2 regions of the Candidatus Clostridium eludens genome follow, and region 1 is predicted to be linked to the other one. Evidence: predicted binding sites of a transcription regulator. Region 1 holds the regulator's gene; the other holds the start of a gene.

Region 1 (15,367 bases):
CTCTTCCTATAAATGTAGCTCCGATAAGTAATATTTCTGGTTTTCTTTCATCTATAAGCTCATTTATTACTTTAGTATATCCATCTGTAGTATAGTGTTTCAAAAGAGGACTATCTGCATATAAAACCTTATCTGCTCCATGTGCAATAAGTTCTTTTGCTGCCTCATCTACACCACTACCAAGTAATAAAGCAGTTAATTCTACTCCTAAAGTGTCCGCTAATTCTCTTCCTTTTCCAACTAATTGAAGTGCTACTTTTTGTAGTTCTCCATCTCTTTGTTCAGCAAATACCCATACGCCTTTGTAATCTGCTATGCTCATTCTAAACCCCTCCTATATATTAAATAACGTGTTTTTCTCTTAATTTTGAAATTGCATACGTTACTGCTTCTTTTACTGGTTTATTAACAATTTCTCCTGCACCCTTTGGTTCTTTTGTATGTGATCTCTTAACTTTTGTGCAAGAACCATTAAGTCCAAGTTTATCTTTCTCTACTTCTAAATCAGCAGCACTCCATATCTTAACTTCTTTTTTGAAAACTTCAAATATGTTCTTTATGTTCATATATCTTGGTTCATTTAATTCTTTTATAGCAGTTAACATACATGGAGTTTTAATTTTTGCTACTTCATATCCATCTTCCCAAGCTCTTCTAACTGTTAAAGTATCTCCGTCTGCATCAACTTTTTCTACATATGTTATCTGAGGTATATCTAATTTTTCTGCTATTTGAGGTCCAACCTGTGCAGTATCTCCATCTATTGCCTGTCTTCCTGCAAATATTAAATCATATTCTAAATTTTTAAGTGCTCCTGCCAATGCATAAGAAGTAGCTTGAGTATCCGCTCCTGCAAAAGCTCTGTCTGAAACCAATATTGCTTCGTCAGCTCCCATAGCTAGAGCTTCTCTAAGTGCCTCTTCTGCTTGTGGAGGTCCCATACTTACTACTGTAACTGTACCGCCTACTTTTTCTTTTAAAGCAATTGATTCTTCAAGTGCATTTCTATCATCTGGGTTTATTATTGATGGAACGCCTTCTCTTATTAATGTTCCTGTTTTTGGATCGATTTTAACTTCATTTGTATCTGGTACTTGCTTTAAGCAAACAACTATCTTCATTATGAACTCCTCCTATTTATTTAAATAAATTTGCTGCGATAACCATCTTTTGTACTTCTGAAGTTCCTTCATATATCTCAGTTATCTTAGCATCTCTCATCATTCTTTCTACTGGATAATCTTTAGTGTATCCATATCCTCCAAAGAGTTGTACAACCTTAGTTGTAGTTTCCATAGCTACAGTAGCTGCAGCTAACTTAGCTCTTGCAGCATCTACTGAATAAGGAACACCCTTATCCTTATTTACTGCTGCTTTGTAAACAAGATATTTTGCAGCTTGTATTTTAGTATCTAATTCAGCAGCATACCATGATAATCCTTGGAATTTGTAAAGTGCCTTTCCAAACTGTTTTCTTTCTTTCAAGTATGCAACTGCTTCATCTAAAGCACCTTCTGCTATACCTAATGCTTGGGATGCTATACCAATTCTTCCTCCATCAAGAGTCTTCATTGCTATACCAAAACCTTTTCCTTCTTTTCCTAACATATTTTCCTTTGGAACTACGCAATTCTCAAATATAAGCTCAGTAGTTGATGATCCTCTTATTCCCATTTTGTCTTCAAGTTTTCCTATTGAAAAACCAGGCATTCCCTTTTCAATTATGAATGCTGTTATTCCGTGATTTCCCTTGCTTCTATCTGTCATTGCAAATACTACGAAAGTATCTGCTGCTCCACCATTTGTGATGAATATTTTTTGTCCATTCAATATATAATTATCTCCATCTAAAACAGCTGTTGTCTGCTGTCCAGAAGCATCAGTACCTGCATTAGGTTCAGTTAAACCAAATGCTCCAAGTTTTTCTCCTTTTGCAAGTGGAATTAAGTATTTTTGTTTTTGTTCTTCTGTACCGAATTGATAAATAGGTGTTGCGCAAAGTGAAGTATGTGCTGAAACTATAACACCTGTTGTAGCGCAAACTTTTGAAAGTCCTTCTACTGTTAATATATAAGAGAGTGTGTCTCCACCTGCTCCGCCATACTCAACAGGAAATGGTATACCCAACATTCCATATCTAGCCATTTTTTCTACTGTTTCTTGAGGAAACCTTTCTGTTTCATCTACTTCTGCAGCTAGAGGTTTAACTTCAGTTTCTGCAAATTCACTTACCATTTGTTCTACAAATTGTTGTTCTCTTGTTAATGTAAAATCCATTTATTTTACCTCCTAAATAGTTTTCATACTAAATATAGCTTATATCTTTTTTTATATCATTCATTGTAAACCTTTATTTGTAAACCTTTAAAGAAAATAAAGATCACAATTTACTGAACCTAAGTTATTAATTATAATCTTAAATTTTATATTTAAGTTATTGACCTGATTTATACGATATCATCAATTACTTGTTTTTAAAAGATTTATCTCTCTTTTCTACAAATGCTGTCATTCCTTCTTTTTGATCTTCTGTAGCAAAACATTCCCCAAATACTTCTGCTTCATAAGCTACAGCTGTGTCTATATCGCACTGAATTCCTTGGTTTATAGCCGCTTTACATAATTGAACAGCTATAGGTGCATTACTAGCTATAGTATTTGCCAGATTTTTAACTTCTTCTAACAACTTATCTGGTTCAACTATTTTATTTACCAATCCTATTCTTAGAGCTTCTTCAGCATTTATTATTTGTGCAGTGTATATAAGTTCTTTTGCCATACCAACGCCTACTACTCTTGGAAGTCTTTGAGTGCCTCCAAATCCTGGAGTAATTCCAAGACCAACCTCTGGCTGACCAAACTTAGCTTTTGATGAAGCTATTCTTATATCACAAGCCAATGATAATTCACAGCCTCCGCCAAGTGCAAAACCATTTACGGCTGCTATAACTGGCTTATCTAATTTTTCCAATTTTCTAAATACTTTATTGCCAAGTGTCCCAAACTTTCTTCCCTGAACTGTATTGAGATCCTTCATTTCAGTTATGTCCGCTCCTGCTACAAAAGCCTTACCCGCACCAGTAAGTATCACAGCATACACATTTTCATCTGCAGCAATATTATCTACCGCAGCATCAATTTCCTTTAGTGTTTCTGAGTTCAAAGCATTTAATGCTTTAGGCCTATTTATTGTTAGCAAAGCTACCTTGCCATCCTTTTCAAGAATGATATTTTTGAATTCCATATTACTCCTCCCTCCTAAACCTTTTGAAAGCAACATTAACAAAGTATTGTTAATAATATCACAAATACACTTAAAAATAATTGAAGTTTTTCACTTCACTTCTTATTATATACCTTAAGCTTATATATTTCAATAATAAATTAGCACAAATATCAAATAAATTTTATTTAATATTTTATTTTAACATTTACAGTAAAAACATACACCTTTAGGTTTTACTCTATATCATTTAAAAGACAACTCAACGTCAGTAAACTATCACTTAAATGAACATTTTCCACCTTCACATCTTCTGGTACAATAAGATCCACTGGAGCAAAATTCCATATACCCTTCACTCCATTTTTGACCAAAATATTACAAACCTTCTGGGCATTATTGCTAGGCACACATATTACACCTATGTCTATAGCATTTTCTTTCAGGTAGTCAGCTAAATAATCTATGTCTCTTATCTCTATATCCCTAATTCTAATACCTATAAGTTTTGGATTTATATCAAATATAGCTTTTAATTCAAAACCCAGTTTTTCAAATCTAGTATAATTAGATATAGCTTGACCTATATTACCTGCTCCTATTATAACTTCTCTATACAATTTTGTAAGTCCAAGTATATTACATATTTGACTGTATAATTCACTTACATTGTATCCATATCCCTGTTGACCAAAATCTCCAAAGCAATTTAAATCTTGCCGTATTTGAGAAGCTGTAAATCCTATTTTTTCACTTAACTCTTTTGAAGATATTCTATCTACGTCATTTCTCATTAAATTATCTAAATATCTATGATATTTGGGCAATCTCTTTATGACAGACATTGATATATCTTTTTTCTTATCCATACCGCACCTCATATCTATAACTATATGTTTTAATTATATATTAAAATAAATTCTACTATAATTCCATTTTATCATTATATAGTATTATCTAATTATAACATATGTTAATACTCTCTTTTTTATTATTTTGTATTTTTATTAAGGTTTTTCAATTTTATAATACCCATATTATATATATTATGTAAATCATTATTATATTCTAAATAAGGTCTACAAAAAAATCTCTTTACATAGTAAAATATTAATAAGTTAAGGAAGGTGTTATTCTATGATCATTTTAAGCTGTAAAAATATTCATAAGAACTATGGAATAGATGTTATATTAGAAAATGTAACTTTCAATATAAATGAAGGAGACCGAGTAGCACTAATAGGACCAAACGGAGCCGGCAAGTCTACCCTATTTCAAATTCTAACAAATAAGATAAGCCATGACAGTGGAGAGCTATTTGTAGATAAAACTAAAACCATAGGCTATTTAACCCAACATCTATCACTAGATTCTTCAAATACAATATACGATGAAATGCTTACTGTATTTCAAGATATAATTGACTTAGAAAATAAATTAATTAAGCTGGAAACTTTAATGAACGAGCCCTATAATTCTAAAAATGAAAACTATCAAAATAAATTGATTGATAATTATACCATATGTTCAGAACTCTATAGAAACAGAGGCGGGTATACCTATAAAGCAGAAATAAATAGAGTCCTAGCAGGTCTAGGCTTTTCTCAGAATGAATTTTGTGATTCCATAAACATAATAAGTGGAGGGAAAAAAACACGGGTTGCCCTTTGCAAATTGCTATTAACAAAACCTGACATACTCTTATTAGATGAACCTACCAATCATTTGGATTTGGAAGCTATAGAATGGCTAGAAGAATACTTAAAGGCCTACAAAGGAACTATAATTATAATTTCCCACGACAGATACTTCTTAGATACCATAACACACTCAACTATGGAACTTATAAACGGTCATGTGAATTTTTACAATGGAAATTATACTACTTCTCTGGAACTAAAAAAGAAAAACTATGAAATTCAATTAAAAGCATATAACATACAACAAACAGAAATAAAAAAACAAGAAGAAATTATTGAAAAGTACAGATCTTTTAATAGAGAAAAAAGTATCAAGGCAGCAGAAAGCCGACAAAAAATGTTAGATAAACTGGATAGAGTACCCCCTCCCGATAAAGACATAAAAATTAAAAATATAATATTTAAAGCTCAAATAAATAGCGGCAATGACGTACTCTACGTGGAAAACCTAAGTAAAAGTTTTGATGAAAAATTACTATTTAAAAATTTAAATTTTCAAATAAGAAAAGGCGAGAAAACAGCATTTATCGGTAAAAATGGTTGTGGTAAAACTACCCTCTTTAAAATAATCCTTGGGCAAATAAAAGACTATACAGGAATTTATAAATTGGGTAAAAATGTTGTAATAGGCTACTATGACCAGGAACAATCTGATTTAGACCCTGAAAAGACTATCATAGACGAAGTGTGGACCAGATTTCCTGAGCTTACCACTACAGAAATTAGAAATGCTTTAGCCAGTTTTCTATTTACAGGGGATGATGTATTTAAGAAAATTTCACCCTTAAGCGGTGGAGAAAAATGTAGAATAAATCTATTAAAACTTATGCTGTCTAAATCCAATTTTTTACTTTTAGACGAACCTACAAATCATTTAGATATAGCTTCCCGCGAAGCTTTAGAAGAGGCTTTACTAGATTACGATGGTACTATACTGGTAATATCTCATGACAGATACTTTTTAAATAAATGCATAAGTAAAATATATGAATTAAGTCAAACTGAGACAAAAGAATATTTAGGCAACTATGTTTACTATACAGAAAAGAAAAAAAATCCATTGAGATTTGAGGAGGAAGTAAGTACTTCAAAAACTAAAACTCAAATATATCAGGAGAAAAAAAGAAAAAAAGAACTAGAAAAAAACAAACGAAAAAAGAATCTTGAGATAAAAACTATAGAGGAAGAAATATCAAAGTTAGAAGATTATATATTAAAATTACAGGAAAAATTATGTCTAGAAGAAGTTTATTCTGATTCTAAAAAAAGCAGTGAAATACACAAGCAGATTTTAGCTGCACAAAAAGAAGTGGAAACTTTATATAGCACATGGGAAGAAATGTTTTAAGGTATTTATTCATATTATTGTATATACAATTGTGCAGGTTTGAATTTAATTACATATCTACCATTTCTCCTGCACAATTGTTACTATAACTCCCCACCGCAGTATGGGCAAAATGCAAAAGAGTTATTTGTGTGGTTAAATTCCCCGCCACAGTATGGGCAAAATAACATTGCCTTTTTAAATCTAAAGTTTGTATTGCCATGTTTAGTCTGATATTTTAATATAGCCTTATTTATTACCTCAGAAAGTTTTTCCTCATCTATAGGTGTATTTATAATATCATCTACACCCTTTCCTGTAAAAGCTCCTGGATTTATTTTATCACAAGATGAAAGTATACAAGCAATATTAGGTCTTTCAGCTTTTATTTTTTCTATAAGCTTGTCTCCGGTAATATCCTTCATTACAAAGTTAACTATGATAACGTCGGGATTAAACTTATTAATTTTTGAAGATGCACCGTATTCATTAGAAACTTCTACTTCATATCCTATATTTATTAACTTATCCTTCATAATGATGCTTTCAAATTTACAATCGTTTACCAATAGTATTCTTTTCATGGTTTCACCACCATATCTCTTAATATACTCTATATATTAAATCATAAGCTGCTATTTTTCAACCTAAATTTTAGCATTAATTACATCAAGTGATTCTTAGGTTCAGGTGGAGTTTGCTCATAAGTAATGCTTTTCTCCATCTGAACCTTATTAACAGTATTCTTAGTGTCTTTAGCACTTAGAATACGTTATCCTTTAGGGGAAGAACTTATCCAGGCGTGTAGCAGTGCTTATCCCTCACTTTGAAGAAAATGGGGGTATTAGCAATGGTAGCGTTCGGATAAATGAAACCTATATTATACTTATCTTCATTTTTAATTCTAAGTATGTAAGTACCCTGAAAAACTTGTGGAATTTACTTATTTTCTATATTTTTTAACTTTTTCCTCCATAGTAATTCTACCCGGTTTATAATCTATCTTTACCACAGATACTACCCTTGACGCACCATATTCTATACATATTTTCTGTGCAGCTTCTACTATTCTTAAAAGTTCACTCAGTTCACCTTCCATGGTAGTCTCCATGGGCCCTACCTCATACTTCACCCCACAAGAATCTATATATTCTATAACTTTGTCTACCACTTTATATAAATTTATTTCCTCCACTACAGGCAAAACCTGTATGCTCACATTTGTCAATACCATAAGTCCCTCCTCCAAAATCACTTATATTTAAGTAAAATTATATTCAAATATGGATTTCAGTTTGAATAAATTTAATCCACAATGTATTAAAAAAATTTTTTACACTGTGGATTTTTATACTTATATCCTTTTAGAAAAGCTTATTCAAATAAATTCACTAAATCTTTAAATACATCTTTATCTTCGCGTATTTTCTGTTCATTTCCCATAACACATACATTATTTTTATCCATAATATGAGAAATCAAATCTGCAAAAGCAACTATGTCTTCCTCTTTAGTATTTAATATTTCTTCTCTTTCCTTTTCCGAATCTTCGTAACTCACATGCTTTATATTATATTCTGTAGCACGCTCTCCTTTCATAGAAGGTGATAGTGGAAAGTCTAAATCTGATATAGTTCCTATTATATATTTAGTCATCTGCCTGGTATCCGCTTTAAAATTTCTAAAAAATTCTCCTGCATTATTATAGACCTCAATAGTACGCTTTAAATTAGGATCTCTATAGGATGTAAAAAATGCATTTCCATTTTTCTGAAAAGAAGCAAAACTTCCATAAGCTCCTCCTTGAACTCTTATCTGGTTCCACAAATACTCATAGTTAGCTATAGCTTTTAAAACTAACATTCTTCCGCTGTAGGAATACCCAAGATCCATGTAATTATATGCTTTTGCCACATATTGAACTTTGGAAGAAGTTATAAGTCCTTCATTTTTAGCCTGTAAATTAAATTTATACTCCACTTTAGGTATTTCTTCATTCTTTAATTGAAAAAGTAAATTATCTATTATGTTTTCAAAAGCATTATAATCTTTTTCTTCACAGGTTACATTGATAATTAAATTTTTCTTATTAAATACCTTATCGGAAACCTCTTTTAGATTTTTACTTATCTCCTCTACCTTATCTCCAAAATTCTTTTCTAAATTACATATAAATTTATAGAACTCTAATCCTCCTAATATATCTTCATATTTACTCATAGGTGAAAAATATGAACATACATGGTTTGCAACTACTATATGTCCCCTTTGAAACATAGTCATTTCCATTCTAGATTTAGTTTCCTGGATTATCTCCTTCAATCTCTTTTTTTCATCAAACTTAGTATGATTCATTATATCTTCTAATATTGAAACTAATTTTTCCAGATTATTTGCCAAAACCTTTGACCTAACTACAAATTTAGGATAAAATTCTTTATTACTTTTATTTTCTCCGAATATCTGTGGCGAATAACCTATTCCTCCGGTGTATATATTTATTTCCTTGGTAAGATCTTCATAGTTATAATTTTCCGTACTGACTTTTCCAAGTACAGCACTTAAAAGTGATATATATGGTATTAAATTTTCTTCTAATCCTTGAGTATCAAAATATGAGTTTACATAATAAATACCATTTGTAAATATGGGATAAAACAATAACTTTACCTTATCTTTATTCTTTTCCACAAGTTCCAGTTTTTTAGGCTTTGGATCTATATCCGATATGCCTAAAAGAGGTATTTTCATCAAATCTTCCTTACTGTCTCTAATACTTTGTCTTTCTTTTAATTTCAAAGTATCTTTAATTATCTCATCTATTTCATCATCTGAAATACTTTTCTTAAAATCCTTTAATTTCTTACTTAAGGCAGCTTCTCTTTCTTCCGCTAATCCCTTTTCTGGTTTAACTATTACCATGGAGCTGTGGTTATTTCCCAAAATATACTTATCTATAAGATTTTCAAAATAGTTATTGTTCATTTGTGATTTTATTTTATCTAATACTGACTCATAAGTAAGATGTACCCATGGTTCTTCATCATATAACCAACTGTCCATACACTTCATTCCATATATTAATCCTTTAGGATATCCTTTATAATCCGCCTCTCTGAGCTGAAATTCCTTTATATTTATAGAGGCCTCCACCAATTTTTTATCAATGCCATTATTTACAATATCCTTTAAAGTCTTTTCCACCAATTCTTTAAACTTATTCTTCTCACTCTCATTGGAATTTTTAACTACTATTCCGAATATAGGTTGAAGCATACTAGCTTCAAATACTCCAAATACATCTTTTCCTATATTGGCATTAATTAAAGCTTTTTTAAGTGGAGAAGAAGGTGTTTCTAAAAGTAAATGTTCCAGTATATCAAAGGCTAAGTATAGTTCGTTATCTACAACTTTCCCTATTGAATAATTGATACTCAAAAAAGTTTTATCTTCTTCTTTCTCAGCGCTTGAAATTGGATACTTTATCAGCATTTCTCTCTGGGAATCAAAAGGAGTTTGCTCTAATATTATAGAATCCACAGATCTTTTGCTAAAATTACTTAAATACTCTCTATCTATAAATTCCAGTTTCTCCAGTATATCCATATCTCCATATAAATATATATAGCTATTAGACGGATGATAATATTTACTATGAAATGTTAAAAACTGCTGTTGGGTTAGCTCCGGTATTATATCTGGATCTCCCCCAGATTCCACACCATACTGGGTATCTGGATATAGGGATTCTGATATTTTCCTAAACAATATAGATTCTGGAGATGAAAAAGCTCCCTTCATCTCATTATAAACTACCCCTTTATAAGTTATTTCCTTATCTTTACTATCCAGCTCATAATGCCATCCTTCCTGCATCATAATTTCTGGATACTTATATATATTAGGATAAAAAGTTGCATCTAAATATACATCCATAAGATTTAAAAAATCTTTATGGTTCACACTAGCTACAGGGTACATAGTTTTATCAGGAAAAGTCATTGCATTTAGAAAAGTGTTAAGGGAACCCTTTACCAATTCCACAAAAGGCTCTTTCACCGGAAATTTTCTAGAACCACATAATACAGAATGTTCAAGTATATGTGGAACTCCTGTACTGTCATCTGGTGGAGTCCTAAAGCTTATTGAAAATACTTTGTTATCATCTTCATTTTGCAAATAAAATAATCTGGCACCACTTTTTTCATGTTGAAAAAGCATTCCTATAGAGTTTATTTCCTCTATATTTTTTTTCTTTAATAGTTTAAAACCACTGTATATTTTTCCTAAATCCATATTTAAATTCTCTCCTATAATTTTATATATTGCAGTATTATTATTAACTAAAGTTTTTATTACTTCTTTACAAAACTATGAAATATTTATGTGCATTTATTTAAACATCAAAACTTAAAATAATCATTAATTTAAGAAGTTAAAACTATAGTTATATTATATAATTTACTTTTATTGTTTAATCCATTCTTTTAATTTATCATAACACTGTGATGCTTCTTTATACCCCTGATTGTATAATTCTACAAGCTTATTTTTATTCCTTTCTATTCTTCTAACCTTTAAACTTTCTTCAGGTCTCATAACAAATGCCTTGCCTTCCTCCTCTAATTTATCTATATATGACAAAGTATTATTATACTTTTTATATCTATCAAACATAGCATTTACCAGGCCTTTATGCTTGGAATATATTCTTCGTGCCAAAAATTTCATCTTAAAAGACCTTTTTACATAACCCTTATTCCTAGTTAAGATAATTACATTTTTATTATTTCCGTCTTTTATAGACTTCTTTATAGGTATTGGATCTGAAACCCCTCCATCTAATAAATTCAATCCTCTGAACTTTACCATAGGGGCCATAAAGGGAAGACTAATAGAAGCTTTTATGACATCAAATATATCTTTATTCTCACATTCACTTTTTTCGAAATATACTGGTTTACCATTGTCACAATCCGTAACAGTCACCACGAATTTCTCCTTGGCCCTGTTAAAAGAATCCATATCGAATATTTCTAACCTATTTGCTAACTCATCAAATATAAAATCTGTTCCAAATATGCTCTTTTTCAATATTAAGTTTCTATAGCTTAAATATCTAGGATCGCCTACGTAATTAATATTTATATTCTTATTTCTACCCTTTTGTCTTGAAATATATGAGGATGCATTGCAGGCTCCCATGGAAACTCCTATAACATATGGAAAATATAAATTTTTTTCCATGAAAAAGTCTAGCACTCCCGCAGTATATAATCCTCGCATACCTCCTCCTTCTAAAACCAAACCTATATCTTCCATGTATTCTCCACCTCGTTTAACAATAATTTTATATCCTCAGATCAAAAATTTTATCTTATCTATAATTATATTAAAATAACCATTTTTAGTATAACAAAATAACTTGATGATCAAATATCCTTTATTATGAAACTTTTATTGTTAATATATTTTAACATAACTAGTTAAGTTAGTGAAGTTATGCCAAAGTTAAACTTTATAGAAAATATATAAGACATCTTACAAAAAATAAAAAAGAGCGCCGTTAGAAACTTCTCAATTGGAAAAATTTTTAACAGCACTCTATTTACATAATCAAGTCACAATACTATTTTAATTTAACTAAAAGTTCACCAGTTTTAACTCTTTGACCTTCTTTTACAAAAACTCCTTCAACAACACCCGAAACAGTTGAAGTAACGTTAGTTTCCATCTTCATTGCTTCTATTACAATTAAAGTCTGTCCTTCTTCAATTTCATCTCCTGCTTTTGCAATTACTTTAATAACACTCCCAGGTATACTTGCTCCTATCTCTTTTTCATTGTCTTCATCAGCCATAACTGCTGCACTTTCCTGAACTGCAGCCCCCCCAGCGAAAGCTAACTTATCTTTTACCTGTATGTCCCTCTTATTTCCATTAACCTCAAATACCAAGAACCTGCATCCTTCAGAATTAACTTTGGTAATGTCAAGCAGCTGCATAAATAAGCTCTTTCCGTCACCTATTTCAACTTCACACATTTCTCCTTCAGTAAGTCCATAGAAAAATACATCACTTTCCATACGGCTAAGATCGCCATATTCGTTTATAAATTTCAAATAATTCTCAAATACATCAGAATAAAGAGCATAACTTAAAAGTTCTTTCTTATTAAACTTTCTCTTAAACTTTTTAGTTAAATATTCTTCTATCTTTTCAAAATCCTCAGGTGGAAGAAATTCTCCTGGCCTTCCATTTAGAGGTTCCTCTCCCTTTAATACTAATTTTTGTAATTTCTCAGGCAATCCTCCCATAGGTTGGCCCATCATGCCTTGGAAATATGAAACTGTAGAATCAGGGAAATTCAAACTTTTTCCTTTTTCATATATAGTATTTTCATCTAAGTTATTCTGCACCATAAATATAGCTAAATCTCCTACCATTTTAGAAGAAGGGGTAACCTTAACTATATCTCCTACCAAGGCATTTACTTTTTTATACATTTCTTTTATGTCCTCAAATCTATCACCAAGCCCAAAACTTTCAACTTGAGGTTTCAAGTTAGAATACTGCCCCCCTGGAATTTCGTATTTGTATATTTCTGCAGTACTAGATTTAAGACCGGATTCAAATTGACTATATACAGGCCTTACATCTTCCCAATAATTAGCTAATTTTTGAAGATTATCTGGATTAAGACCAGTATCTCTTTCTGTATTTTGTAATGCTGCTACCACAGAATTTAATGCAGGCTGGCTTGTAAGTCCTGACATACTATTAAATGCAAGATCCACTACATCCACTCCTGCTTGAGCTGCCATAAGTATAGTTGCCACTCCATTACCTGTTGTATCATGAGTATGAAGGTGTATTGGTATAGATATTTCGTCTTTAAGAGCCTTTATAAGTTCATATGCTGCATAAGGTTTTAATAATGCAGACATGTCTTTTATTCCTAAAATATGAGTTCCAGTCTTTTCTATTTCCTTAGCTAAATTTACATAATATTTTAAATTATACTTAGTTTTACTGCTGTCAAGTATATCTCCTGTATAGCACATACATGCCTCTGCTATTTTACCTTCTTTTAATACCTGATCTATAGCAACTTCCATTCCTTTTAGCCAATTTAATGAGTCAAATATTCTAAATACATCAATACCGGATTTTGCAGATTCTGTTATATAATCTCTTATAACATTATCTGAATAATTCTTATATCCTACTGCATTAGCTCCTCTTAAAAGCATTTGGAATAATACATTAGGTACTTTTTCTCTAAGCTTTTCAAGTCTCTCCCATGGACATTCTTTTAAGAATCTATATGCTACGTCAAAAGTTGCTCCTCCCCACATTTCCATGGAAAACAAGTCGCCAGCTAAAACTGACTGAGCATCTGCTATTTTCATCATATCTCTAGTTCTAACTCTAGTTGCCATAAGGGATTGATGAGCATCTCTCATAGTAGTATCTGTAATCAAAAGCTTATTCTGGGATTTTATCCACTTAACTAGTCCTTCTGGACCTTGTTCATCTAATATCTGTTTTGTACCTTTTGACTTAAGGCTTACATCTACCTTAGGAACCACCGGTACATTAAATGATGGCTTTTTCCCACGGGTTTCATTTACTACCTTTTCTCCTATGTATTTCATTATACTAAGCTCTGCATCAAGCTTCGGAGTTATATTAAATAGCTCTGGAGTATCTGCAATAAAATTAGTGTCGCATTCTCCTTTAATAAATCTTTCATGTTTTAACACATTAATTATAAAATCACTATTAGTTTTTACTCCAGATATAATAGTTTCCTTTATAGAACGTACTGACTTTCTTATAGCATCTTCAAAGGTTCTTGCCCATGATATATTTTTTACCAGCAAACTGTCATAATAAGGGCTTATAACAGCTCCTGTAAATCCATTACCTCCGTCAAGTCTTATACCAAAACCAGAACCAGTTCTATACATATCAATTCTTCCAGTATCTGGAGCAAAATTATTTAATGGATCTTCTGTGGTAATTCTACACTGAATAGCGTATCCATTCAGCTTTATGTCATCTTGAGATTTTATTCCTATTTCTTTAGAACCAAGCTCGTACCCTTCAGCAACAAGTATTTGGCCTTGAACTAAATCTATTCCAGTAACCATTTCGGTTACTGTATGCTCTACCTGAATTCTGGTATTCATTTCTATAAAATAGTGATTTCCATGTTTATCTACTAAAAATTCCAAAGTACCTGCACTTCTATATCCTACAGTTCTTGCAATCTTCAATGCATCTTCACATATCTCTTTTCTTTTTTCATCTGATAACGCTATAGATGGTGTGAATTCTATTACCTTCTGATGCCTTCTTTGTATAGAACAGTCTCTTTCATATAAATGAATCACATTTCCATGTTTGTCTCCAAGAATCTGAACTTCTATGTGCTTTGGACTTTCAATATACTTTTCAATAAATATATCTTCTGATCCAAATGCTTTTTTAGATTCACTTTTAGCGCTATTATAGGATTCTAAAAGATCTTTTTCTTCCCTTACTATTCTCATTCCTCTGCCGCCGCCGCCAGCAGCTGCTTTAACCATAACAGGATATCCACAATATTTAGCAAATTCTAAAGCCTGTTCTTCTGTTCTTATAGGTTCCTGTATTCCCGGTATTGTAGGCACCTGTGCCTTTTTAGCAACAATTTTTGATTTTATCTTGTCTCCAAGCATTTCCATCATAGATGAAGTAGGTCCTATAAATTCGATACCTGCTTGTTCACACTTTCTCGCTAGTTCAGGATTTTCTGCTAAAAATCCATATCCTGGATGTATTGCATCAACGTTTTTAGTTAGAGCTATATTTATTATTTCATCAATATCCAAATATGCTTCAATAGGGCCTTTCTCACTATTTAACAGATAAGATTCATCTGCCTTAGTTCTAAATAAAGCTCTCTTGTCTTCCTTTGAATATATGGCAACAGTAGTAATTCCTAATTCTTCACATGCTCTAAATATTCTTATGGCAATTTCTCCTCTATTGGCTACAAGAACTCTCTTAAACTTACTTGCCAAGTCCATCATCCCCTCTTATAAAAAATATATATTTTGCATATTTATTA
Region 2 (15,367 bases), on a different contig from region 1:
TTCTACATTTACTTTTGCACCAAGGGCAGCAAAGCCTTTTAAATGTAAATCTATCGGCCTGCTTCCAATATTACATCCTCCTGGAAGGGATAATTTAAATTCTCCAAATCTGGATATCATGGGTCCCATTATTAAAAATGATGCCCTCATTTTTTTCACTAATTCACTACAAGGATCACAATAATCTATATTAGAGGTATCTATACTAATTTTATTTGTATCTTTATCTATATTTACACCTGCTGATATACTCTTTAATATATTACTTATTACAAAAACGTCTTCTAGCATAGGCACCTGCTCTATAACACACTTACCTCCACTTAAAATACAAGCTGCTATAATAGGTAATACAGAATTTTTAGCAGCACTGATATTGACTTCTCCATGGAGTTTATTTCCCCCTCTAACTACTATTTTACTCATAGTGTTCCTCCATTCTATAATTGCTGATATGTTAATTAATTTTTATCAAGCTACTGACTATTTTTAACAAAAAGCAATATTACCTTTAATAAGGTACATAAAAGTAAATAACAAATTAAAATTGACTAAAGCAGGAAAAAACAGTAATCAGTGCTGTAAATTATATTAAAATTTAACACAAGCTATATTTTCAATATGTTTCCATTATCTCTGGAGTGCCCATAATTATATAAGTTCCCATATCATACTTCATAACAGCATAATTAAAATCTATTAGATTTCCTTCGCTTTGTATAGATTCATATCGACCAGTATATGCGGTAGAAGTATATCCATCTTCCAAAGGTATTGTTTTTATATTACAGGTATTCCAATACTCCAGAATGCTCTTTACTTGTTTATTTATAGCATCAACATTTCCTTTCTCAACTTTTGCCTTAACATATTCAAAATATCTGCACTTTTCCGCCTGACCAGATAAACACATCTTTATATTACTCTTTATATCTTCTAACTCATAAGTACTGCATATCTTTATAATATTAACTGTTATAACATTATAGTTTTCATAATTTACACTCTGTATATAACCATCAATACTATCATTGTTAAAGTATATTGAATAAGCTTCATTATTTTTTGATACTTTTTTATTTAGCTTATAATATTTATCTAATTTTATGGATATTTCATCTACAGCTTTTTCTCCAGAACCTTCAGTAGTGAAAACTGCCATGACTCCACATTCTGTAGGTTTGCTGTTGGTGCTATCCAATATATTTCTAAATAAATCTACTTTTTCTCCAGTAGAACTAAACCCTTCTTGCAATATCTGCTTATTATAGTAACCATTCACTGGAACACCTAAATAGCATTGAAAAAAAACTAAACACAATAGTAAAAAAAATATTATTCCTATCTTTTTCATATGATATAGTCCTGCAAAGACATTGTACAGGACTTCTCACCCCCTCACCTTTACTTTAGAAATTATGGACAACTTTTCTATTAATATTCGTAAAAATTTCTATTTTGTATTATTTTTACAGAGATTTAAAATAACAGTTTCCATTAACAACTTCAGAAAATAAAGATTTCATATATGAGGGGTCTTATATTAATATATAAATATGCTCAATAGAATGTGCATATTTGACATAAAAAAACACTATCAAAATTCACCCTACTACGGTGATTTTCGATAGTGTCTTTTATGTTAAAAGAAATACCCAAATTACTAAAAGTTTTACTGTATTAAATTAATTCTAGCTAATGCTCTATCCAATGCTAACTGTGCCCTTTTTATATCTATTCCATTTTTATCAACCAATCTTTCTTGGGCCCTTTTTTTAGCTTCTCGCGCTCTTTTTATATCTATTTCTTCTGGCCATTCACAAACATCACATAATATTTTCAGTTCATTATTTTTTACTTCTAATATCCCACTTGATGTAAATGCCTTTAATCTTTTACCATCTTTTTGAACAATTTCAGTGTCTGCAGGTTTTAATGTAGTAACTAAAGGCATATGACCTGGAAGAATTGCTATGCTGCCTTCAATGCTTTCTGTTATTACTTCCACTACCTCTCCTTTATAAAATTCCCTGTCAGGAGTAAGGATAGTTAATTTTAAAACTTCTGACATACTAATCTCCTTCTTAAAAGTAAATATAATTTTACTTTTAAATACATATTTAATTGTTTACCATGCTTTTAGCAGATTCAACAACCTCATCTATACTTCCTTTAAACAAGAAAGCCGTCTCTGGTAAATTATCATATTTACCCTCAAGGATTTCTTTAAAACCTCTCACGGTCTCTTTTACAGGTACATATTTTCCTTCATATCCTGTAAACTGTTCTGCAACAGCAAATGGTTGTGATAAAAACCTTTGTATTCTTCTAGCTCTTATAACCACTAATCTGTCTTCTTCCGAAAGTTCATCTACACCTAAAATTGCTATAATATCTTGAAGTTCACTATATCTTTCAAGTATATGTTTAACATCTGATGCCACTTTATAATGTTCTTCTCCCACAATCCTAGGATCTAATATCCTTGATGTTGAAGCTAAAGGATCAACTGCAGGATAAATACCAATTTCTGATATAGACCTTGAAAGTACTGTAGTAGCATCAAGATGTGTAAAAGTTGTTGCCGGTGCCGGATCAGTTAAATCATCTGCAGGAACATATACTGCCTGAACAGATGTAATAGAGCCCTGCTTTGTAGATGTTATTCTTTCCTGAAGGGAACCCATCTCTGTAGCAAGTGTTGGTTGATATCCAACAGCACTAGGTATTCTGCCTAGTAAGGCCGAAACTTCAGAACCTGCCTGAGTAAACCTGAATATGTTATCTATAAATAAAAGCACATCCTGACCCTCATCCCTAAAATACTCTGCCATAGTAAGTCCTGCAAGTGCCACTCTCATTCTTGCACCCGGAGGTTCATTCATTTGCCCAAATACCAAAGCAGTTTTATTTATAACACCAGATTCTTGCATTTCATAATATAAATCATTACCCTCTCTGGTTCTTTCTCCAACACCTGTAAAAACAGATAATCCACCATGTTCTTTTGCTATATTGTTTATAAGTTCTTGTATAATAACTGTTTTACCAACACCTGCACCACCAAATAATCCTATTTTTCCACCCCTTTGGTATGGTGCAATAAGATCAATAACCTTAATACCTGTTTCAAACATCTCGGGCTTAACAGATTGATCTTCAAAGCTTGGCGCCGGCCTATGAATAGGAAAATATTTTTCTGCTTCTACCGCTCCCTTTTCATCAATAGGCTGACCTAACATATTAAAAAGTCTTCCTAAAACTGGTTCTCCTACAGGCACAGATATAGGTGCTCCAGTATCTAAAGCATCTATACCCCGCATTAACCCATCTGTACTCTCCATAGATATAGTCCTTACTATATCATCACCTAAGTGCTGTGCAACTTCTGTGATAATCTTTCTATCCTCTAATTCTATATTTATGGCATTATATATGTCTGGAAGGTTTTCTTCATCAAATTTTATATCTACTACAGGTCCTATGACCTGAACAACTTTGCCTATATTTGGCATGAACGTCCCTCCTTACCTTAGAGCTTCTGCTCCTCCAACTATTTCAGTTATTTCCTGCGTTATAGCAGTTTGTCTTTCTCTATTATATTGAAGATTTAATTTATCTAACAACTCATTTGCATTTTTAGTAGCTCCATCCATTGCTGTCATTCTAGAGGCCTGTTCACTAACCTTTGAATTTATCATGCAATTAAGTATTTTTTGTCCCAAATGCAGCTCTACCACATTTTCCATCATTTCATCTGCAGGTGGTTCAAATTTCACAATAAAATTTCTTTTTTCCACTTGATTAGCTTCAATAGGAAGCAGCTTTTCAATAATTACATTTTGCTTAACAGTTGAAATGAATTTAGTAAATATTATATTAATTTCTCCAACTTTGCCGCTTCTATAGAGTTCTAGTGCTCTGTATGCTATATCACCTGCTTCTCTTATTGTAGGAACATCAGGAATATCTATATATTCTGCTTCTATATTATAGCTCAGCCTTTTGAAATACATCTTTCCTTTTTGTCCAACAGCTACTAGAAAAAATTCTTCTTCATCTTTTAATTTTATAGCATTTAATTCATTTACAACGTTGACATTGAAACCTCCGCACAATCCCGTGTCGGAATTTAAAGCTATATATAGTTTTTTATTGTTTTTATTACCCTTTGTATAAATATTATTTTCATCAGCTTCTAATGCAAATTCATTTGCAATAGAACTAAAAAGTTCACAATATTTATTGTTTGCCTCAAGTTTCTTCCTAACTTTTCTAAATTTAGAGGTGGCAATAAGTCCCATGGCCTTGGTTATTTTTTTAGTACTAGTTATTGATTTAATTCTTCTTCTAATTGTAACAAGTCCTGCTCCTGCCATACTTCACCTCCTTGAGATAACTACATCTCTACCAAAAATATTTTTTTAAATTCTTCTATGGCATTTCCAAGTTTATCACTTAATTCATCAGATATAATTCGACTTTCTCTTATTTCATCCCCTATTTCTCTATGGTGGGTATCCATATAATCCAAGAACTCTTCTTCAAATTGTGATATTTTCTCCACCGGTACATCCATTATGTAATTTCTACTTGCCGCAAATAATATCATTACCTGCTTCTCTACAGGCATTGGCTTATATTGAGGTTGTTTTAGTATTTCAGTTAATCTTTTACCTTTTTCAAGAGTTCTTTTTGATTCCGCATCTAAATCAGAACCGAATTGTGCAAAAGCTGCAAGTTCTCTATACTGTGCCAGATCTATTCTAAGGGTACCTGCAACTTGTTTCATAGCTTTAATCTGTGCATTACCTCCAACTCTAGATACTGATATACCTGCATTTATAGCTGGCCTTTGTCCTGCATAGAAAAGTTCTGTTTCCAAAAATATCTGACCATCTGTTATAGAAATAACATTGGTTGGTATATATGCAGTAACATCTCCTGCTAGTGTCTCTATTATAGGCAGTGCTGTAAGTGAGCCTCCGCCTAGCTTATCTGAAAGTTTCGCAGCCCTTTCCAAAAGTCTTGAATGTAGATAAAAAACATCTCCCGGATATGCTTCCCTTCCCGGCGGCCTTCGAAGCAATAGAGACATAGCCCTATATGCCACTGCGTGCTTGGATAAATCATCATATACTATAAGCACGTCTTTTCCCTTATTCATAAAATATTCTCCCATGGAACATCCTGCATAAGGAGCAATATATTGAAGTGGTGCTGATTCTGAAGCAGATGCAGATACAACTATTGTATAATCCATAGCACTGGCTTCTATTAAATTATTTACTATATGTGCTACTGTAGATTGTTTTTGACCTATAGCTACATAAATACATATTACGTCTTTTCCTTTTTGATTCATTATAGTGTCCATGACAATAGCAGTTTTACCTGTCTGTCTGTCTCCTATTATAAGTTCTCTTTGTCCCCTGCCAATTGGTATCATGGAATCTATGGCCTTTATTCCTGTTTGGAGAGGCTCTTTAACGGCTTGGCGGGTTATAACTCCTGGTGCAACAAGTTCTATGGCTCTTGTTTCAGTGGTCTTAATAGAACCCTTACCATCAATGGGCTGTCCAAGTGAGTTTACAACTCTGCCTATAATATTTTCTCCCACAGGCACTTCTACAACCTTACCTGTTCTTTTTACTGTATTTCCTTCTTTTATTCCTTCTTGAGAACCCAAAAGAACACAACCTACATTATCTTGTTCAAGATTTAAAGCCATACCGTAAACATCATTAGGAAACTCTAAAAGTTCTCCTGCCATACATCCATTAAGGCCATAAACTCTAGCAATGCCATCACCAATTTGAATTATTGTACCTGAATCAATGGTTTCTATTTTCTTTTCATATTTTTCTATTTGACTTTTTATAATTGAAGTTATTTCTTCAGGTTTTACGTTCATAGGCTCACCTCTGTTCTCCCTTAAGCATTAATTTTTTCATTTCAGAAAGTTTTGATTTTATAGTTCCATCAATAACTACGTTGTCTACCTCCACATAAACCCCACCTATTATGCCAGGATCTAGTTCTTCTTTAATCAAAACTTCTTTATTAAACTTTTTCTTCAATTTTTCAACTAAAGCTTCTCTCTCATCATCCTCTAGTGGAATAACTGTTTTTACTTTTGCAATAACTGTATTATTCTTTTCAAGATATATTCTTCCCATTTCTCTAAGCTTACCATGTAATTCGTTAATTCTACCTTTATCAATAAGCACTAATAAAAACGAAAGTATATCTTCATTTATTTTACCCTGTAATACATTTGTAAGTGCTTCCTTCTTTGCTGATGTACTAATTTCAGGGTGCTCCATAAATCCTAAGAGTTCAACATTATCATTTATAAGATCAGCAACATCATTTAATTCCTCTAAATATTCCTCAATCTTCCCTTTTTCCTCTGCAATCTGATAAAGTGCAAGAGCGTATCTTCTATCTAAATATTCATGCATATTTTTAGATACCTACCTTAGCTATAAAATCCTTAATGAGTTTTCTATGTTGATTTTCATCAATAGAACCTTCAAGAGCCTTTGAAGATATCAAAAGAGCCAAGTCAATAACTTGATTTCTTATTTCAGATTGAGCCTTTTCTTTTTCTCTTTCAATGTCCTTTCTAGTTCTTTCAAGGGTAAGCTCAGCCTCAATTGAAGCTTCTTCCTTAATTTTTTCTGATAGCTTTTCAGCTTTTTCTTTATAACTTTCCACTATTTTTTTGCCTTCCACCTTTGACTGCTGAAGATTCTTTTCATTTTCAATTCTTAGTGATTCAGCTGCTTTTCTATCTAAATTTGCTTTATCCAATGTATCTTTTACTTCATTACTTCTTTCTTCAACTACGCTACTAACCTTATCAAAAAAAAAGTGTTTTAATATAGCCATAAGAACGAAAAAGTTTATTATTGTAACAATTATAGTGAATACATTTCCATTCATATCCTAAAAGCCTCCCTTCAGGCTTATTTTTCAAAAAATATTCTTATTGCCATTTTAAGAACAGTAGCAGTATTGAAATAAGCAAAGCATATAACGAAGTAACTTCAGCAAAAGCTAAGCCAATAAACATTGTTGACGTTACAGGACCTCTAGCCTCAGGCTGTCTTGCTATCGCTTCAACTGCTTTCCCTGTAACAGTACCTATACCAACACCACCGCCAAGACATCCGATTGCAGCTAAGCCTGCTCCTATTGCACACATTCCATCTAAGAAAGTTTTAGCATCAATATTCATTTTTCTCCTCCTTAAGTTTAAACAAAATTTGAATTTATAATACCTACACCAATATTTTGATATAGCTATTTGTGAATTATTCCATTTCTGCCCCCATTCTAGTATACAACATAGTAAGCATCATAAATATATACACTTGTATAATACCATCAAATACATCAAAAAAGAAGTGAAACGGTATTGGGATTACAAATGCAGTAATATGACTTAATTGATAGAGAAGACCTATTATTATCGAACCTACCAGCATATTGCAAAATAACCTTAGACACAATGAAATTGGGAGAGTAAATTTCTCAATTAAATTCATTGGAAACATTAAAGGAAATGGTTCAATTAATTTTTTACCATACCCCTTAATTCCAGCTTTCATAAATGCATTTCCATTGATCACCACAAAACTTATTAGTGCAAATCCAGCTGTCACATTTATATCTTTAGTGGATGGCTCCACCCCCACCAATCCTGATAAGTTTAAAAAAAACAAGAAAATACCCATAGTACCTATAAATGGCACAAAACTCTTGTATCTGGAGCCCATATTACTAGAGACTAAACCATTTATAAAATCTACGATCATTTCTAAAACACTTTGTCTTTTATCTGGGATCTCCTTTAAATCCCTGGTCAGAATTACTACCAAAACAGTAATTACAATCATAGTTATCCATTGAACAACAATACTCGTGGTTACATTTAGAGTGTGATTTAATATGTTTAATGAAAATACTGTTTCAGCGTTTAGACTCATATAAACACCCCTTCTCTAACTATATTTTATTTTTTTGTCCTTACTCCATATATAATAATGGCTACATAATGTAAAGTATATCCTGCTATAAAAGCTACAATGTTATATTTATTATTCTTATAAAGTAATAATATAATACCTATTGTAATTATAATTCTTATTGCCGATGAAAGGATAATCAAATTTTTTTTTCCTCCAATAGACAATAAATAACTGCTTGTAACTGCATTGAATATAAAGTTTATAATTGCCATTACAAGGCCTATAATGACAATAAATGTATAGCTTCTATAAAATTGAAAAGAGAATATTAAAACTATAATGGCAATAACAATATCTATTTTACCTACATTCTTTAATACATTTTTCAAGTCTTCTCCCAAATAAAACTCACCTACTATACCAGTATACCAGTTATATAATAATTATATAACTAAAATTAATTTTTGTTGAAACTTAAAATTTGTCTATTTTTTACGTTATATATTGACTACGATAAATCACCTCATTAATACATATCGATTTTCAGCTATATCTTTTTATTTCTCAAAATTATATAAGAACTTTTTTAGCTTCCATAATCTAAAGTTATCATAAAAACACAAGAAACATGTCCATTAAATAAACCGATTCCTTAAAAGCATATTTCCCGTACCTATCTAAACGTTTATATAAATTACCTCTTCTCTATTAAAACAGTTCTCATTCCGCCACCTATGTAAAGCGTTGCAAGACCTTTAACTCTTAGTACTTATCTTTTAAATATAAACCTCACTACTTTAATTAAAAAAATTTTTATAAGTGTTAAAATTTCATGGCACCAACCGGCAGTTACCTGAATTTATGTTAAAAACAATATTATTTAAGATAATTAGCTTAATTCATATAATTCTATTATGTGTTAATTATACTAAATTAATTAATATCTTATCAACATTTTTTGTTAAAAAAAACACAAAGTTTTATAAAGATCAATGTATATAAAGCTTTTTCTATGATTTCTAAGCTATTTAATTATACCTCCATATATTATCTTGAAATGTTCAAATATGCCTTATTTTGAAATGCATCATTTTAAAATATATCAAAGTGCCCATTCCCATTTTAAAGGACATAGAGTCGTGATTGTATAATTAAATTAAAAGACCAACTATATAAAGCCAAGATAATTTTTTTAAAAAAATCATATTTTTAGTTTCTTAAAAAGTTACATTTTCAAAAAATAGAATTATATTTGTGAAACAAATGCGGTATTATTTTTAAAAAGATAAAATACTGCGCGTATAAAGAATCATTAATAATAACACCACCTGAACCAATGATACAGCAATCATGCTTATTCTTTGCTACATCGATGCCAATATAAATCATAAGAACACTCCTTATTGTTTAGTCCGCTATGTTCCACTCGCTTTATGTTAAATGTATCCTTGCTCTATATAAAACATCATGCGTTATCCAACTAATCCACAGCGTCCTATATTATTATAGTAAATTATCCTAAAGAAAGGAGAAGTATGATGAATTTACTATAAGTTCATTATACAAGGTGATAAATATGTTAAATGCGTATATAAAAGAAGAAAAAAACATGGAATGTACCTGCTGATAGTAAAGAGAATCATGGAATGAGATTACTATTTGACACTATATGCCAAAAGCCAAATCCTCATATCTAGAATTTGGCTTTTGGCTACACTCTAAGCCAAAGTAAACCAAAACTTACTCTGTTCCTTATTTAAGACTAGTATATATTATCTTTCAACTATTAAAGCAGTTCCCATTCCGCCGCCTATGCACAGTGTTGCAAGACCTCTCTTAGCATCTCTTCTTTGCATTTCATAAAGTAATGTAACAAGTATTCTTGCGCCTGAGCAACCAACTGGATGTCCAAGGGCTAATGCTCCACCATTCACATTTACTTTACTCATATCAAACTCTAAATCTTTTGCCACAGCTAAACTCTGGGAAGCAAAAGCTTCATTTGCCTCTATCAAATCTAAATCTCCTACAGTCAAATTGGCTTTTTGAAGTGCTAATTTTGTTGCATGGAATGGTCCATATCCCATTATTGTTGGATCCAATCCTTTACTTCCATAAGAAAGTATCTTTGCAAGTGGTTTAATTCCAAGTTCTTTTGCTTTATCTGCACTCATAACAACTAACGCTGCTGCTGCATCATTTATTCCTGAAGCGTTACCTGCTGTAACTGTTCCATCTTTTTTAAATGCTGGTTTCAATTTTGCTAATGATTCAATAGTTGTCCCAAATCTAGGGAATTCATCAGTATCAAAAACTATTTCTTTCTTCTTTTGCTTAACAGTCACTGGTACTATTTCGTCTTTAAATTTTCCAGCCTTTATAGCTGCTTCTGCTTTTTGCTGTGATGCTACTGCAAATTCATCTTGCTGTTCTCTTGTTATGTTCCACTTTTCTGCTATATTTTCAGCTGTAATTCCCATATGATAATTATTGAATGCTTCCCAAAGTCCATCTTTTATCATACCATCTATTAATTTTCCTTCTCCCATTCTGTATCCCCATCTAGCCTTTGGAAGTATATATGGAGCAGCAGACATGTTCTCAGTTCCACCAACTACAACAACATCATCGTCTCCAGCCTTTATAAGTTGAGCTGCTAAACTTACTGTCCTGAGTCCGGAACCGCAAACTTTATTTAATGTAAAAGCTGGAACCTCTACAGGAATACCTGCCTTCACAGCTGCTTGTCTTCCTGGGCTTTGTCCTAAACCTGCCTGTATTACATTTCCAAATATAACTTCATCTACTTGCTCTGGTTTAATATTTGCTCTTTTTACTGCTTCTTTTATAACTATAGCACCTAAATCCACAGCTGGAACATCCTTTAAAGCTCCTCCAAAATTTCCTATGGCTGTTCTTACAGCACTTACAATAACTACATCTTTCATAAATCAAATCCTCCTAAAATAAATTTATTTAAATTAGAGTCTTGTGAAATTTTAGGTCATTAAACTTCAAGGACTTTAAATCTTAGTACCTACATTTTTATATATAAAACATTGTTATTTTATTAAGAAAATTTCTATAAATCTTGAAATTGCATGACGTTAATTCGCAATCATCTAAATTTATCTTTTAAATGGCATTCTTTTAAATAATTAACTCAATTCATACAATTCTATTATATGTTAATTATACTAATTAATTAATATTTTATCAATATTTTTTGTTAAAAAAAACACAAAGTTTCATAAATAGACTGTATGTAAAGTCTCTCATATGTTCTTTGAGTTATTTAATCATATTTGTATATATTAGCCGAAAATTCCTAAATACAGCTTATTTTGAAATATATTAAGAACGTCGAATTACTTATATTGGCTTTTTTTAATAATAAATCCACAAGTTCTACCTAATTAGTCTTATTTTTTATAAAAGCAGAAAACGTTTTATATTTAAAAATGTTAGCGTGGAAAATATAAAATTAAGTAATAAAAAAACAAAGTAAGTATAACTTACTTTGTTTTTTTATTTAAACAAAATTAATATATCATTTATTATTATCTTTCAACTATTAAAGCAGTTCCCATTCCGCCGCCTATACATAATGTTGCAAGACCTCTCTTAGCATCTCTTCTTTGCATTTCATGAAGTAATGTAACAAGTATTCTTGCACCTGATGAACCAATTGGATGTCCTAAAGCTATTGCTCCACCATTTACATTTACTTTGCTCATATCAAATTCTAAATCTTTTGCTACAGCTAAACTCTGGGAAGCAAATGCTTCGTTTGCTTCTATTAAGTCTAAATCTGCTACTGATATGTTAGCTTTTTCAAGCGCTAATTTTGTTGCATAGAATGGTCCATATCCCATTATTGTTGGATCTAATCCTTTACTTCCATAAGAAAGTATTTTTGCAAGTGGTTTAATTCCAAGTTCTTTTGCTTTATCTGCACTCATAACAACTAATGCTGCTGCTGCATCATTTATTCCTGAAGCGTTACCTGCTGTAACTGTTCCATCTTTCTTGAATGCTGGTTTTAATTTTGCTAATGACTCAACAGTTGTTCCTGGTTTAATGTATTCATCAGTATCAACAACTTTTTCTCCTTTTTTAGTCTTAATAACTACTGGTACTATTTCATCTTTGAATTTTCCTGCTTTTTGAGCTGCATCTGCCTTTTGTTGGGATGCTGCTGAAAATTCATCCTGCATTTCTCTTGTTAAATTCCATTTTTCTGCTACATTTTCAGCTGTAATTCCCATGTGGTATTTATTGAATGCTTCCCATAATCCGTCATTTATCATAGCATCCACTAATTTTCCGTCTCCCATTCTCTGTCCCCATCTAGCCTTTTGAAGTACATATGGAGCAGCAGACATGTTTTCCATTCCACCAGCTATAACAACATCAGCATCTCCAGCTTTTATAATCTGAGCTGCTAAAGCTACTGTTCTAAGTCCTGATCCGCACACCTTGTTTATTGTAAAAGCTGGTACTTCTACAGGAATTCCTCCCTTTACAGCTGCTTGTCTTGCTGGACTTTGTCCAAGACCTGCTTGTAATACGTTTCCAAATATAACTTCATCTACTTGTTCTGGTTTAATATTTGCTCTTTTTACTGCTTCTTTTATAACTGTAGCTCCTAATTCTACTGCAGGAACATCTTTAAAAGCTCCTCCAAAACTTCCTATAGCTGTTCTTACAGCACTTACAATAACTACTTCTCTCATAGTAAATCCTCCTAAAAAGTTTATTTAAAATAAATAACTAACTTTAATTTACAAAGTTTTCTGTCTATAGATTAATTATACTAAGTAATTATAACGTTGTCAACGTTTTTGTTAAAAAAAACACAAAGTTTTTCTAAGGGCTAAAACACATATTTTCAGCCTTATTTTTCACTGATCAATTATATATTTTAAATTTATTAATCTAAAAGTAGTATGCTCAAATAAATTCCTCATATTCTCCTTTTTCTATATTAAAATACTGTAAAATAGCTGATGCTATTCTTCCCGATGCTTTTCCATCTCCATAAGGATTTATGGCTTTACTCATAACATCATATTTACTAGAATCTAATATGAGTTCTCTAGCAAACTTCACTATATTATCTTTATCAGTCCCAACTAATTTTACTGTACCTGCTTTTACAGCTTCAGGTCTTTCAGTTACGCTTCTAAGTACCAATACAGGTTTCCCAAGATGAGGAGCCTCTTCTTGAAGTCCTCCTGAATCAGTCATAACCATATAACATCTATCCATTAAATTGTGAGCCTCTTTAGTATCCAAAGGGTCCAATAAGTGAACTCTAGGAACACATCCCAGTATTTTATATGCCATATCTTTTACTATGGGATTTAAATGTACAAGATAAATTACTTCCACTTCCTTATTTTCTTCAACTATTTTCTTAAGTGCATTACAGATATTTTCGATTCCTTTTCCCCAATTTTCTCTTCTATGGGCAGTCACCATTATTACTTTCTTTTTATTGTAATCTATGCTATTTAATTCATTATTATTAAATACATAGTCTTTTTGTACTGTGAATTTCATTGCATCTATTACAGTATTGCCAGTAACAAATATTTTATTTACAGGTACTCCTTCTTTAAGTAGGTTATCTCTGGAACCAGATGTTGGCGCAAAGTGCAAATCAGCTATAGCACCTGTAAGTTTTCTATTCATTTCTTCTGGAAAAGGAAAATATTTGTCGTAAGTTCTAAGTCCTGCCTCAACATGGCCTACTCTTATCTTTCTATAAAAAGCTGCTAACGCTCCTGCAAATGTAGTAGTGGTATCTCCGTGAACAAGTACTAAATCAGGATTTTCCTTCTCGAATATTTCTTCAAGACCTTGAAGTACTCTATTTGTTATACCTGTCAACGTTTGATTACTCTTCATTATATTTAAATCAAAATCAGGAACAATATTAAAAAGCTCTAAAACTTGATCCAGCATCTGTCTGTGCTGAGCTGTAACACAGATCTTATTTTCTATGCTCTGCCTTCCTTTAAGCTCTCTAACTAGAGGAGCCATTTTTATTGCCTCAGGCCTTGTTCCAAATATCGTAATAACTTTAAGTTTACCCATAATTAAAACCTCCATTTTTAGCTATCTGAAAATGAATCACAAGCGTTCTACCTTACTCTCTATGTTTAAAAAATCCAACTCTCCAAGCTATAAGAACTAAAATAACCATAACTATTGCCAAAAGAAAATAAGAACTCTGTACATTTATTTCCATGGCTATTATAGAAAAACTGCCAAGTACCGCACTTATAATATACATTGTTACAACGGCTTGTTTCTGACTGAATCCCATATCAAGAAGCCTGTGGTGAAGATGTCCTCTATCTGCCTGCATAATAGGTTTACCATTGATTTTTCTTCTTATCATGGCAAAAAGAGTATCATATATTGGTATTCCTAGTGCAAGAATAGGAACCGCTATGGAAAATGCTGCTGCAGATTTTAAAGCGCCTTCAATGGATATAGCTGCAAGCAGAAAACCCAATAATTGTGCCCCTGTATCTCCCATAAATATAGAAGCAGGATTAAAATTGTAAGGTAAAAATCCAAGTAGGGCACCGCATAATATAACAGCAAGTATGGCAGCTTCATATCTCTTGTTTAACAATGCTATAATTAAAATAGTTAAAGCAGATATTAAGCCAATACCCGCAGCTAAGCCATCCAGCCCATCTATTAAGTTTAATGCATTAGTAATTCCCACCACCCAAATTATAGTTAATGGAATAAACATTATCCCTACATCAACAAATTCATATAAACTACTGAAAGGATTGGTAACTACTGATATCCTTACACCATAAATCATTAAAATTAAAGTAGCTGCAAGCTGAAATACTAATTTATATCTAGGCTTTATATCAAATTTATCATCTAAAAGGCCTCCTATTACTATTACTGTAGCACCCAATATAAGCCCCATCTCATCCCCAGTAAGGCTACCTTGCTTTAACAATAAGGTGATTACAAAAGAAAAATATATGGACAACCCGCCTAAGAGTGGTATGGGTTTGTTATGTATTCTTCTATTCCCTTCTGGTATATCTATAATTTTTAACTGCACAGCAATTTTTTTAACAAATGGTGTAAGTGCAAGCGAAAATACTATTGATACTATTGCAAATAGATATAAACTATTCATATTAACCTTCCTTAATTATATCTTATGTATTTATTTAGATATTATATTATTTTGCTCTTTTTATACATATCAATTCAATTTTAGGTGCTTTTTTAAACCAATTAATTTCAGGTATATAGTCTTCACAATATACAACTCTTTTAATTCCACAAGTAATTATTAATTTTTGACATTCTGGACAAGGCATATGTGTTACATATAATGTAGA

Evidence for each region. The regulator Rex, encoded in region 1, represses fermentation and respiration genes when NADH is low (regulators of the CRP and FNR family bind a similar motif). The targets are predictions, from matches to a motif close to ATTGTTAANNNNTTAACAAT.
Region 2: the regulator Rex is predicted to act here: its motif matches at 12,820-12,839, upstream of ACJDU8_RS08245 (acetyl-CoA C-acetyltransferase).

The regions. Positions count from the first base shown of each region.
Region 1 covers NZ_JBJHZX010000001.1:147,951-163,317, forward strand. Annotated here, with positions in the region: gene ACJDU8_RS00630 (electron transfer flavoprotein subunit alpha/FixB family protein) at 1-322, opposite strand, end outside; gene ACJDU8_RS00635 (electron transfer flavoprotein subunit beta) at 342-1,121, opposite strand; gene ACJDU8_RS00640 (acyl-CoA dehydrogenase) at 1,138-2,277, opposite strand; gene ACJDU8_RS00645 (short-chain-enoyl-CoA hydratase) at 2,465-3,244, opposite strand; gene ACJDU8_RS00650 (redox-sensing transcriptional repressor Rex) at 3,460-4,092, opposite strand; gene abc-f (ribosomal protection-like ABC-F family protein) at 4,361-6,271, shown strand; gene ACJDU8_RS00660 (response regulator) at 6,355-6,834, opposite strand; gene ACJDU8_RS00665 (thiamine-binding protein) at 7,194-7,484, opposite strand; gene ACJDU8_RS00670 (insulinase family protein) at 7,625-10,546, opposite strand; gene ACJDU8_RS00675 (patatin-like phospholipase family protein) at 10,718-11,572, opposite strand; gene ACJDU8_RS00680 (pyruvate carboxylase) at 11,880-15,329, opposite strand.
Region 2 covers NZ_JBJHZX010000010.1:7,509-22,875, forward strand. Annotated here, with positions in the region: gene murA (UDP-N-acetylglucosamine 1-carboxyvinyltransferase) at 1-426, opposite strand, end outside; gene ACJDU8_RS08190 (hypothetical protein) at 617-1,354, opposite strand; gene ACJDU8_RS08195 (F0F1 ATP synthase subunit epsilon) at 1,673-2,071, opposite strand; gene atpD (F0F1 ATP synthase subunit beta) at 2,121-3,515, opposite strand; gene atpG (ATP synthase F1 subunit gamma) at 3,528-4,379, opposite strand; gene atpA (F0F1 ATP synthase subunit alpha) at 4,400-5,914, opposite strand; gene ACJDU8_RS08215 (F0F1 ATP synthase subunit delta) at 5,919-6,464, opposite strand; gene ACJDU8_RS08220 (F0F1 ATP synthase subunit B) at 6,469-6,948, opposite strand; gene atpE (ATP synthase F0 subunit C) at 6,992-7,243, opposite strand; gene ACJDU8_RS08230 (F0F1 ATP synthase subunit A) at 7,320-7,994, opposite strand; gene ACJDU8_RS08235 (ATP synthase subunit I) at 8,021-8,377, opposite strand; gene ACJDU8_RS08240 (acetyl-CoA C-acetyltransferase) at 9,749-10,924, opposite strand; gene ACJDU8_RS08245 (acetyl-CoA C-acetyltransferase) at 11,537-12,712, opposite strand; gene wecB (non-hydrolyzing UDP-N-acetylglucosamine 2-epimerase) at 12,930-14,078, opposite strand; gene ACJDU8_RS08255 (MraY family glycosyltransferase) at 14,131-15,159, opposite strand; gene ACJDU8_RS08260 (deoxycytidylate deaminase) at 15,206-15,367, opposite strand, start outside.